DNA from 3 places in the Nocardioides sp. NPDC006303 genome. Region 3 is predicted to be linked to each of the others. Evidence: riboswitches for the same ligand, from Rfam matches in the RefSeq annotation. Region 3 holds a riboswitch; each other region holds the start of a gene.
What was found. Region 3 has a riboswitch for cobalamin ahead of ABZY89_RS28755 (cobaltochelatase subunit CobN). Riboswitches for the same ligand answer to the same signal wherever they lie in the genome.
Positions count from the first base shown of each region.

Region 1: another riboswitch for cobalamin. It lies ahead of ABZY89_RS26360 (VWA domain-containing protein); the one in region 3 lies ahead of ABZY89_RS28755 (cobaltochelatase subunit CobN).
Region 2: another riboswitch for cobalamin. It lies ahead of ABZY89_RS26325 (ribonucleotide-diphosphate reductase subunit beta); the one in region 3 lies ahead of ABZY89_RS28755 (cobaltochelatase subunit CobN).

Region 1 covers NZ_JBEXRR010000051.1:15,654-18,877, forward strand. Annotated here, with positions in the region: gene ABZY89_RS26360 (VWA domain-containing protein) at 1-1,557, opposite strand, end outside; cobalamin riboswitch at 1,583-1,722, opposite strand; gene cbiE (precorrin-6y C5,15-methyltransferase (decarboxylating) subunit CbiE) at 1,785-2,969, shown strand; gene ABZY89_RS26370 (helix-turn-helix domain-containing protein) at 2,972-3,224, opposite strand, start outside.
Region 2 covers NZ_JBEXRR010000051.1:6,187-9,410, reverse strand. Annotated here, with positions in the region: gene ABZY89_RS26330 (ribonucleotide reductase N-terminal alpha domain-containing protein) at 1-873, opposite strand, end outside; gene ABZY89_RS26325 (ribonucleotide-diphosphate reductase subunit beta) at 873-1,871, opposite strand; cobalamin riboswitch at 2,022-2,239, opposite strand; cobalamin riboswitch at 2,329-2,514, shown strand; gene ABZY89_RS26320 (iron ABC transporter permease) at 2,628-3,224, shown strand, end outside.
Region 3 covers NZ_JBEXRR010000068.1:10,943-14,166, reverse strand. Annotated here, with positions in the region: gene ABZY89_RS28755 (cobaltochelatase subunit CobN) at 1-1,671, opposite strand, end outside; cobalamin riboswitch at 1,705-1,850, opposite strand; gene ABZY89_RS28750 (GNAT family N-acetyltransferase) at 1,828-2,388, opposite strand; gene ABZY89_RS28745 (helix-turn-helix domain-containing protein) at 2,505-3,125, shown strand; gene ABZY89_RS28740 (hypothetical protein) at 3,118-3,224, shown strand, end outside.

The DNA of each region.
Region 1 (3,224 bases), on a different contig from region 3:
CACGCAGAAGAGGACCAGGTTGGCCTCCCGGCCCTCACGGACCGCGGTGCGGAGGTCCTCGATCCGCAGCTCGACCTTCGCCGACGTACGGTCTCGGGCGCCCTGCTTGCCCGCGGCCGCCTTGAGGGTCTCGACGAGGTGGAGCGAGCCGCGGGTGCTGACGCTCGCGCCGATCCGGCGGCCGCTGCTCCCGATCGCCTTGCTCCGGCCGCCGGTGCGGCCAGTGCCCAAGCCGGTTACGGTCAGGAGGCGGGGGCGGTACGCCGGGGCAGCGGCAGTGACGGACTCGGGTGCGGCACCGGAAGGAGCCTGTGGCTGGTCGGGTGCGTTGTCGGCCGTGTTGGTTTCGACACCGCTCGCTTCGCTCGCGGGCTCAACCAGCGGGGGTTCTCCGTCGGTCGAGCTGTCCCCGTCGGTCGAGCCACCGGAGCCGCTAGGCGGAGGCGTGTCGAGACCAACACCGTCACCTTCGGCGCCCGAGTTGTCCCCCGAGTCATCCGAAGGCCCGCCCTCCGGCGGCTCGGGCGGCAGCTCCTCGTCGCCGAGGATGCGGTCGAGCAGGTCCTCGTCGAGCCCGGGAGCGTCGAAGGGGTTGCGACGGCGGCGGTGCGGGAGCGCCAGCAGAGCAGCCCGGCGGATGTCTTCGCGGGTGACCTCGGAGCGACCGGCCCAGGCCGCGTGCGCGACCGCGGTGCGGGCGGTGACGATGTCGGCGCGCAGCCCGTCGACCTCGAACGCCGCGCAGACCTCGGCGATCTTGAGCAGCCCGGGCGCGGTGAGCCGAACCTTCCCGACGAGCGCACGAGCAGCAGAGATCTGAGCGGTCAGATCGCGCTCGGCGGCCACATAGCGCTCGACGAACGCAGGAGCGTCCAGGTCGAAGGCCATCCGGCGGCGTACGACCTCGGCGCGCAGCGCCGGATCCCGGGGCGCGGCGACCTCGACCGTAAGCCCGAAGCGGTCCAGGAGCTGCGGGCGCAGCTCGCCCTCCTCGGGGTTCATCGTGCCGATCAGCACGAACCGGGCGGCGTGCTCGACCGAGACGCCGTCCCGCTCGACGCTGACCCGGCCCATCGCCGCCGCGTCCAGCAGCAGGTCGACGAGGTGGTCGTGGAGCAGGTTGACCTCGTCGACGTAGAGCAGGCCGCGGTGCGCCCGCGCGAGCAGCCCCGGCTCGAACTCGACCGCGCCGCGCGACAGCGCGCTCTCCAGGTGGAGCGAGCCGACGACCCGGTCCTCGGTCGCCCCTACCGGGAGCTCGACCAGGCGCACGGGCCTGCTCTCCTCGACGGCGGCGGACCCGAAGGGCCCGTCAGGCGACTCCGCGGACGGGTCGGCCGGGTCGATCGAGAACCGATCCCCGGCGTAGACCGAGATCGAGGGCAGCACGGCCGCCAGACCGCGTACGGCCGTCGACTTCGCGGTCCCCTTCTCGCCACGGACCAGGACGCCGCCGATCTCCGGGGAGATGGTGGTGAGCACGAGCGCGAGGCCCATGTCGTCGAGGTCATCGGCCTGGCAGCCGAGGACGGCAGAAAATGGGTAATGAACCGGCATGGAGAGGCTCCCGCTCCCTATCGCTTGGATTGGATGGACGCGGGGCCGGTCTTCGGACTTGTCGAGTCCCCACGAAGGGGCTCGTTCACCGCAGCGGGCCTGTGCCGGATTCTCACCGGCTTCCCAGATTCTCCCTTCCCACCGTCCTCACCAGCTCCTGTGACAGAGCCGATGACTGGGCAGTCGGGGCACCTCGCGCCTGAGCGGCCACTGTAGCGTCTGGCCTCATGATCGTCGTGGTGGGCATCGGTGCCGGAGGTTGGGACGAGATCCCCGTACGTCACCAGCAGCTGATCCGGGAGTCCGCCGTCCTCCTCGGCGGGAAGCGCCATCTCGACCTGGTCCCGGACGTGCCCGGCCAGCGGCGCGAGCCCTGGCCATCACCGCTGCGCGAGGGCCTCCCGGCGCTCCTCGACGGCCTCGGGGAAGCGGTCGCCCTGGCCTCGGGCGACCCGCTCGTATCCGGCATCGGGACCACCCTGATCTCGCTTCTCGGTCGAGAGAACGTACGCATCGAACCGGCCGTCTCCTCCGTCGCCCTCGCCCGCGCCCGGATGGGCTGGGCCGCCGAGTCCTGCGTGGTCGTCAGCCTCGTCGGCCGCGACGTGTCGCTGGTCGCGCGCGAGCTCGCTCCCGGCCGCCGGATCCTCGCGCTCTCCTCGGACGAGTCCACTCCCGAACAGGTCGCGAACCTGCTGGTCACCACAGGTTTCGGAGCCTCGAGGATGACCGTCCTGGGCGAGCTCGGCGCGGAGACCGAGAGCACGCGGACCGCGACCGCCTCGGCGTGGGAAGGGGAGGTGCCGCGCCTCAACATCGTGGCGATCGAGTGCGTAGGCGCACCGCTCTTCGGCTGGGCTGCCGGCCTCCCCGACGACGCCTTCGAGAACGACGGCCAGCTGACCAAGCGCGACCTTCGGGCCTCGGCGCTGGCCCGCCTCGCCCCGGTCCCGGGGCAGCACCTGTGGGACGTCGGCGCAGGCGCAGGCTCGGTAGGCATCGAGTGGATGCGCACCCACCCCACCTGCACCACGACGGCGATCGAGGCCAGCCCAGAGCGGGCGGCCCGGATCGCACGGAACGCGTCCCGACTCGGCGTAACCGGCCTGACCGTCGTCGAGGGCCGCGCCCCCGATGCCCTGGCCGACCTCCCCACCCCCGACGCGATCTTCATCGGCGGCGGCGCGACCCGCCCCGGCGTACTCGACGCCTGTCTGCGAGCCCTCCGCCCCGGCGGCCGCATCGTCGTCCACGGCGTCACCCTGGAGACCGAGCAGCTCCTCGCCACCGCCTACCAGGCACACGGCGGAGAGCTCACCCGGATCGCGGTCGAGACCTCCGCCCCGATCGGCACCTTCACCGGTTGGGCCCCGGCCAGGTCGGTCACACAGTGGACCCACTCCATCGGGTGAGATCAGCCGGCGAGGTCGCGGCGCCAGCGCGGGGTGGTCGACTCGAGGGCCGCGAGAAGCCCGACGGTCTCTGACGGGTCGCTGAGGCGGTCGCCGAATAGTTCCTTGATGCGCCTGAGCCGGTGGCGCACGGTCTGCTCGTGGACCATGAGGTGCTCGGCGACGACGGGGGCGCTGGGGCGGGTACGCAGCCAGACCAACATGGTCTCGGCGAGCGCCAGGCGCCGTTTCGGAGTCTCCTCCATGAGCGGCGCC
Region 2 (3,224 bases), on a different contig from region 3:
GGAGAGCACGCAGGTGTAGGAGTGGTCCTCGTCGGAGAAGAGTGTGATCTCCGAGCACAGGTTGGAGGCCTTGTTGGCCAGCCCGTTGGCCCGGTACGACTCGGTCTGGGCGGCGTTGACGGTGTCGACCTTCCAGATGTAGCCCTTGCCCAGCACCACTCGGATCTTCAGCACCCGCTGATAGCGCTCGAGCGCGTCGCGGTCCCCGGCGAGCATCCGGTCGATGAACGCCTGGCTGAAGATCCAGCCGACGTTCTTGTTGGCGGGCTCGCGGAAGATCAGGTCGGCGAGCTCGAAGAAGTCCGGGTGGTCCACCGGCAGGTAGCCCGCCCAGGAGCCGCGGCGGGTGGCGCCCTGGCTGATCTGGTTGGTCATCTCCACGAAGTTGCAGAAGACCGGGACCACGCCGTTGGCCTTGCCGTTGTCGCTGAACTTCGCGCCACGGGGCCGGACATCACCGAGGTACGCCGAGGTCCCGAACCCGTTCTGGGAGAGGATCGCCGCCTCCTTGAGGGTCTCGTAGAAGCCCCAGACCGAGTCCTCGACGTACGAGCCCTCGCAGGAGACGGGCAGACCCCGGTCGGTGCCCAGGTTGGACAGCACCGGCGTCGACGGCGAGAGCCAGCCGTTCCAGATCGCCTCGAAGAACCGCTCCGTCCAGGAGACGCCGTCCTCGCGCGGGTACATCTCGTCGGCGAGTTCGCCGGCGGTGCTGGCGATGGTCTCGTAGCGCTCCCGGACGCTCTGCTCGGCGACGGTGTACTTGGCCTTGAACATGGCGTAGCCCGCCGTGGTCATGAAGGCGGGCACGATGCCCTCGGCCTGCAGGGCCTTGCGCTCGGCAGAGAGCGCCTCCCAGTTGCTGTTGCTCATTAGAAGCTGAACTCCGTCTCGCCGATGTTGCGGTTGTATTCGTTGCCGGTGACCTGGAAGAAGTCGTGGAACTGGGTGCCGTTGATGCCGCTGTAGAACCATTCGGCGATCGGGTTGGCCTCGACGTTGAACAGCGGCTCCATCCGCATGTTCTCCAGGGTCATGTCGATGCGGGACCTCACGAAGGTCTCCAGGTCGGCCTGGTCGATGCCGGCGATCGGCCCGTGGTCGAAGAGCATCTCCACGATCCGGGCCTCGTGGGCGTAGAGGTGCTCGGCGACGCCGCGGACGCGGGCGAAGAGGTCGTCGCGCTCGGCCTCGAACTTGTCGGCCGGGACGGTGGCGGCGTACTCATCGAGGGTGGTGTTGAATAGCCAGGCGCCGCCGGTGGCGTGCAGGTTCTCGTCGCGGGCGGAGAAGTTGATGCCGCTGATCACGTTCTGCAGCAGGTTCTTCCCGCCGGACTGGAAGTGCTTGAGGAAGGCGAAGTTGGAGTAGAGGACGCAGTTCTCCATCAGCGTGAAGACGCTCAGCGCGTAGAGCAGGTCCTCGTCGGCGATCGCGTCCCAGACGAACTGGATCCGCTCGGCCAGCACCGGGTCGTTCTTGTAGGAGTCGTAGAACTCCTCGGTGTCGATCATCAGCACCTTGTTGAGCTTCGCGTAGAACGGCGCGTGCATGTTCAGCTCGGCGAACGAGAAGGCGTTGGCCATCATCTGGACCTCCGGACGCGGGAACGCGTGGAAGATCCGGTCACCCCACACCTCGCCGCCGAGGATCAGCTCGTAGATGGTGAACAGCTTCAGCGTGGTCTTGACCGCGGCCTGCTCGGCGTCGGTCATGTTGACCAGGAAGTCCTGCTTGTCGTTCTCGACCGGGATCTCCTCAGCGGTCCAGAAGATGCTCCGCTGCTTCTTGGCCAGGTCCTCGGCCATCGGATAGTCGAAGACGTACGCCGACTTCTCGGTGCGGATCGGTAGACCCTCGGTGTCGATCAAGCCCCATGCCCCTTGCTCACGCGGGCCCCCGGCCCGCTGGATGTCTCGTGCATCCGTGCCGAGGCAGGGAGGACGGCGGCAGCGCGCCGGGCGGACCCGGTCACGTGGTGCTCGCTCGATCCCCTGACCTTCCCTCGAGGTCGCGGACCCCACCATGAGGTGGGCACTGGCAGGTCTTCGGACTCGTGGGCGTCATCGTGCTCGGTCCTAGTGGCCGTCGCTTCCCAGGAGCCGGCTTGCTCCCAGTGCTTCGTGACGGCGGTCGTTCCCACTCACCGCTGCGGGGCAGTCCCGGACTCACACCGGGTTCCCTCTTGCCTCTCCCGCCCCGTCGCCGAGGTGGGAGAACCAGCTGCGAGGACCACTATATGCGGGAATTACACCAATGCAACTTCCTAGATCTTGTGTTCCGCCGTGTCGTCGGAAACGTCTCCGACACCGTCTCCGCAGCCCGTGCTAGCCTCTGCGCCGAGTCGAACGCATCCTGATGGATGCCAGGGAACTCCGGTGTGAATCCGGGACTGGCGCGCAGCGGTGAGGGCGACGGTGACGGCCAGGAAGCCACTGGGGACCGAGTCCCTGGGAAGGCGGCGTCACCGGGTGAACCCGAGTCCGAAAACCTGTCGGCTCAGATGTACGTCACGGCCCTCGCGACCAGGGTCCAGAGGACCTGAGAGGCCGACCGCCGTGGAAACGCTGTCCCGCGAGACCCTGAGCCCGCGCCGTGCTCGTGAGGGGAGACGACGAGTCCCGTTCGTGCCGCTGGTGGCCGGGCTGCTGCTCGCGTCGGTGCTCAGCGCCGTCGCGTCCCTGGCCTTCGGGTCCGAGCGGATACCCCTCGGTGAGGTCGTCGCGACGGTCGGCGACCGGCTCCAGGGCGACGCGCCGGGGAAGTGGGACGTGATCGTGTGGGAGCTGCGTGTCCCCAGGGCGATGATGGCGCTCGCGGTGGGCGCCGGCCTGGCAGTGGCCGGTACCGGCATGCAGACCCTGGTCCGTAACCCGCTCGCCGACCCGTTCCTGCTCGGGATCAGCTCGGGCGCCTCGGTGGGGGCGACGGCGGCGATCACCACCGGGGCGCTGGGCGGCCTCGGCATCTATGCCGTCTCCGGCGGAGCGCTGCTCGGGGCGGTCGGCTCGGCGATGCTGGTCTGGTTGGTGGCCACCGCCCAGGGCGGGTTGACCCCGATCCGGCTGGTGCTCTCCGGAGTCGTGCTCTCCTCCGGACTCTCCGCGATCGCCTCGTTCCTGGTCTTCATGAGCGATGATCCGCGTGCGGCCGACTCGGTGATGTTCTGGATGCTCGGCAGCGTCGGTGGCGCCAGCTGGGAGAAGCTGTGGCTGCCCGCAGTC
Region 3 (3,224 bases):
GATCAGCGGCATGTTGCCGATCGCCGCATCCGGGCCGCAGGACGCCGAGAGCGCGGCGTTCTTGCCGGGCAGCCACTCCATCGAGCCGTGCTTGCCGAGATGGACGACGGCATCGGCGCGGAAGCCGTTCTCGAGCCAGCGGTAGGCACCGAGGTAGTGGTGCGACGGCGGCAGGTCCGGGTCGTGGTAGATCGCGACCGGGTTCTCCCCGAACCCGCGCGGCGGCTGGATCAGGATGACGATGTTGCCGGCCTGGAGCGTGGCCAGCACGAGCTCGCCCGACTCGTTGATGAAGAGCTCGCCCGGCGTCGGTCCCCAGGTCTCGACCATCTGCTCGCGCAGGTCAGCGGGGAGATCAGCGGTCCACTTGTCGTAGTCGGCCTTGGAGATGCGTACGTGGGCGTCGGTGAGCTGGGCGTTGGTCAGCCACTCCTCGTCCTGGCCACCGGCCGCGATCAGCGCGTGGATCAGCGCGTCGCCGGCGGCGGTGTCGCCCTCCTCCGCGGCGACGGAGTCGAGGATGCGTACGACCTCGTTGTCCTGCCCCAGGTCATAGCCCTCCTCACGGAGCCGGCGCAGCATCCGGATCGCGGAGACCGGAGTGTCCAGGCCGACGGCGTTGCCGATCCGGGAGTGCTTGGTGGGGTAGGCGGAGAGCACCAGGGCGAGGCGCTTGTCCGGGTTGGGCGTGTGCCGCAGGCGCGCGTGGTTGACCGCGATCCGGGCGACCCGCGCGGTGCGCTCGGGGTCGGCGACGTAGTGGGGGAGACCCTGCTCGTCGAGCTCCTTGAAGGAGAACGGGGCGGTGATGATCCGCCCGTCGAACTCGGGGATCGCGATCTGGTTGGCCGAGTCGAGCGGCGTGACGCCGTCGTCGGAGGCCTCCCACTCCGCACGAGAGCTGGTCAGGCACAGTCCCTGGAGCACCGGGATGTCGAGCGCCGCCATCCGCTCCACGTCCCAGGCCTCGTCCTCGCCACCGGCGCTCGCCGAGGCGGGTACGGAGCCACCGGCCGCGAGCACGGTCACGATCAGCGCGTCGAGGGTGCCGAGCGCCTCGTAGAGGTCGTCGGGCGCCGAGCGCAGCGAGCCCGCGAAGACCGGTACGCCGGTGGCCGCGTCGGTCGCGTCGATGGCGTCGGCCAGCGCGTGGGCGAACGCGGTGTTCCCGCTGGTCTCGTGGGCTCGGTAGTAGAGCACCCCGATTCGCGGCTTCCCGTCGGTCGAGCCGGGCCGCTCCGCGAAGCCCCAGGCCGGGACGGTCGCCGGCGGCTCGAACCCGAAGCCGGTCAGCAGGACCGTGTCGGAGAGGAACGCGTGCAGCTGGGCGAGGTTGCCCGGCCCGCCCTCGGCGAGATAGCGGTGAGCCTCGGCGGCGACACCCATCGGGACGGTGGAGTGCTCCATCAGCTCGGCACTCGGCTGCTGCTCGCCACCGAGGACCACGACCGGCGTGCCACGCTCCTTGACGGCGCTCAGGCCGTCCCACAGGTCGGTGGGCGAGCCGAGGAGCCGGAAGACGACCAGGTCGGCGTCGGCCACGACCTGCTCCAGATCGGTCGCTCGCGACGGGTTCGCCCAGGCGTAGTCGGCGCCGCTGGCACGGGCCGAGAGCAGGTCGGTGTCCGAGGTGGACAGAAGGGCGATGCGTACGCGTGCAGAGTCGGCCATGCCGAGTTCCTCCTAGGGGTTCTCGCCCCGTCGATCGGTCGGATAGCCCGTGGCCAGTGTCTGGCTGTGTCCGTGCCCAGAAGCTGTACGGACGTCACAGTGGCGGAACCGCCCCGGACTCTCACCGGGTTCCTGCGCCACGAGCGTGCTCGCAGCCTACCCCGCGCGGCGCGCGAGCCAGGTCTCGCGGGTGATCTCGTACTCGACCTCTCCGTTGGCGTGCCCGGCGAGCGGTTCCTCGAAGTCCTCGTGGAACGCGCGTACGAAGCTCATCCCGACGGAGACCATGGTCGCGCGGGACGCCTCGTTGACCGCCATCGTCTGCGCGATCACCCGATCGATCCCGAGGTCCTCGAACCCATGGCGGAGCAGCTCGAGCGAGCCTTCCTTCGCGAACCCCTTGCGCCAGTGGCGCTGCGGGAGCCGGTAGCCCAGCTCGGCGGCATCGGTGCGCGGCGGGTTGTCGGGCGGCTCGAACATGTAGAGCCCGACTGCCTCACCGGCCGCGTACCCGATCCACTTGCCCAGCGCCTCCGTCTCCTTCGCCACCCGGATCCACTTGTGCATCCGCTCCTCGGTCTCCTCCGGTCTGAGCGCGCGGGTGAACAGATGGCGGAGCACTACCGGATCGGAGTTGAGCTCGACCAGGAACGGCAGATGCTCCTGGCTCAGCGGGACCAGGTCGAGGCGCTCGGTGCGCAGACGGGCTTGCGGCATGGGGCGACGCTAGTGAAGACGTACGCCACAGGCACCTGGTTTCTGGGGCGATCCGGGTTCGACGTCGTCCGACAAGCCAATTGACAAATCTGTTTGTCAATTGCATCCTGGATCTTGTGAGCAACGGCATCATCTACGTCGACGAGCCGGACCGAGTGGCCGCGGCGCTGTCGCCTATCCGTCGGCAGCTGCTCGGTCACCTGCAGGAGCCCACGTCTGCTACCCAGCTCGCCGCCGTGCTCGAGCTGCCTCGCCAGCGGGTGAACTACCATCTGCGGGCGCTGGAGTCGGCCGGGTTGGTGGAGCTGGTCGAGGAGCGGCAGCGCCGTGGATTCGTCGAGCGGATCGTGCGTGCGAAGCCGGGCGCGATCGTGGTCGACCCATCGGTGATGGGCCGCGGATCCGACTCTGCTGAGAGCGCGGGGCGGATCATGGACCAGTTCGCCGCCGACCACCTTGTCGGGGTGGCGGCGGCCACCGTGCGGGATGTGGCCCGCATGCAGGTCAAGGCAGACGAGCAGGGCAAGCGCCTGCTCACGTTCACGATCGAGGCAGCCGTGCGCTTCGCTGATGCCGCCGACGTGCACAGATTCACCGAGGAGCTGACCGAAGCGCTGCGGCGTACGGCCGAGGGTTTCGACAGCCCGACCGGTCGGCAGTACCGCGTGGTCATCGGTGGGCATCCCGCCCCGGCAGCGGTGACCGAACCGTCCGAACAGGAGCAGAGCGATGAATGACATCCAGAGCGGCGAGACGCCGCGGATCGAGGTCACCGCGGCGGCCTCGGCCGATACCGCGTGGCAGGCGCTGCGGGACCCGGCCGCCATCCGACAGTG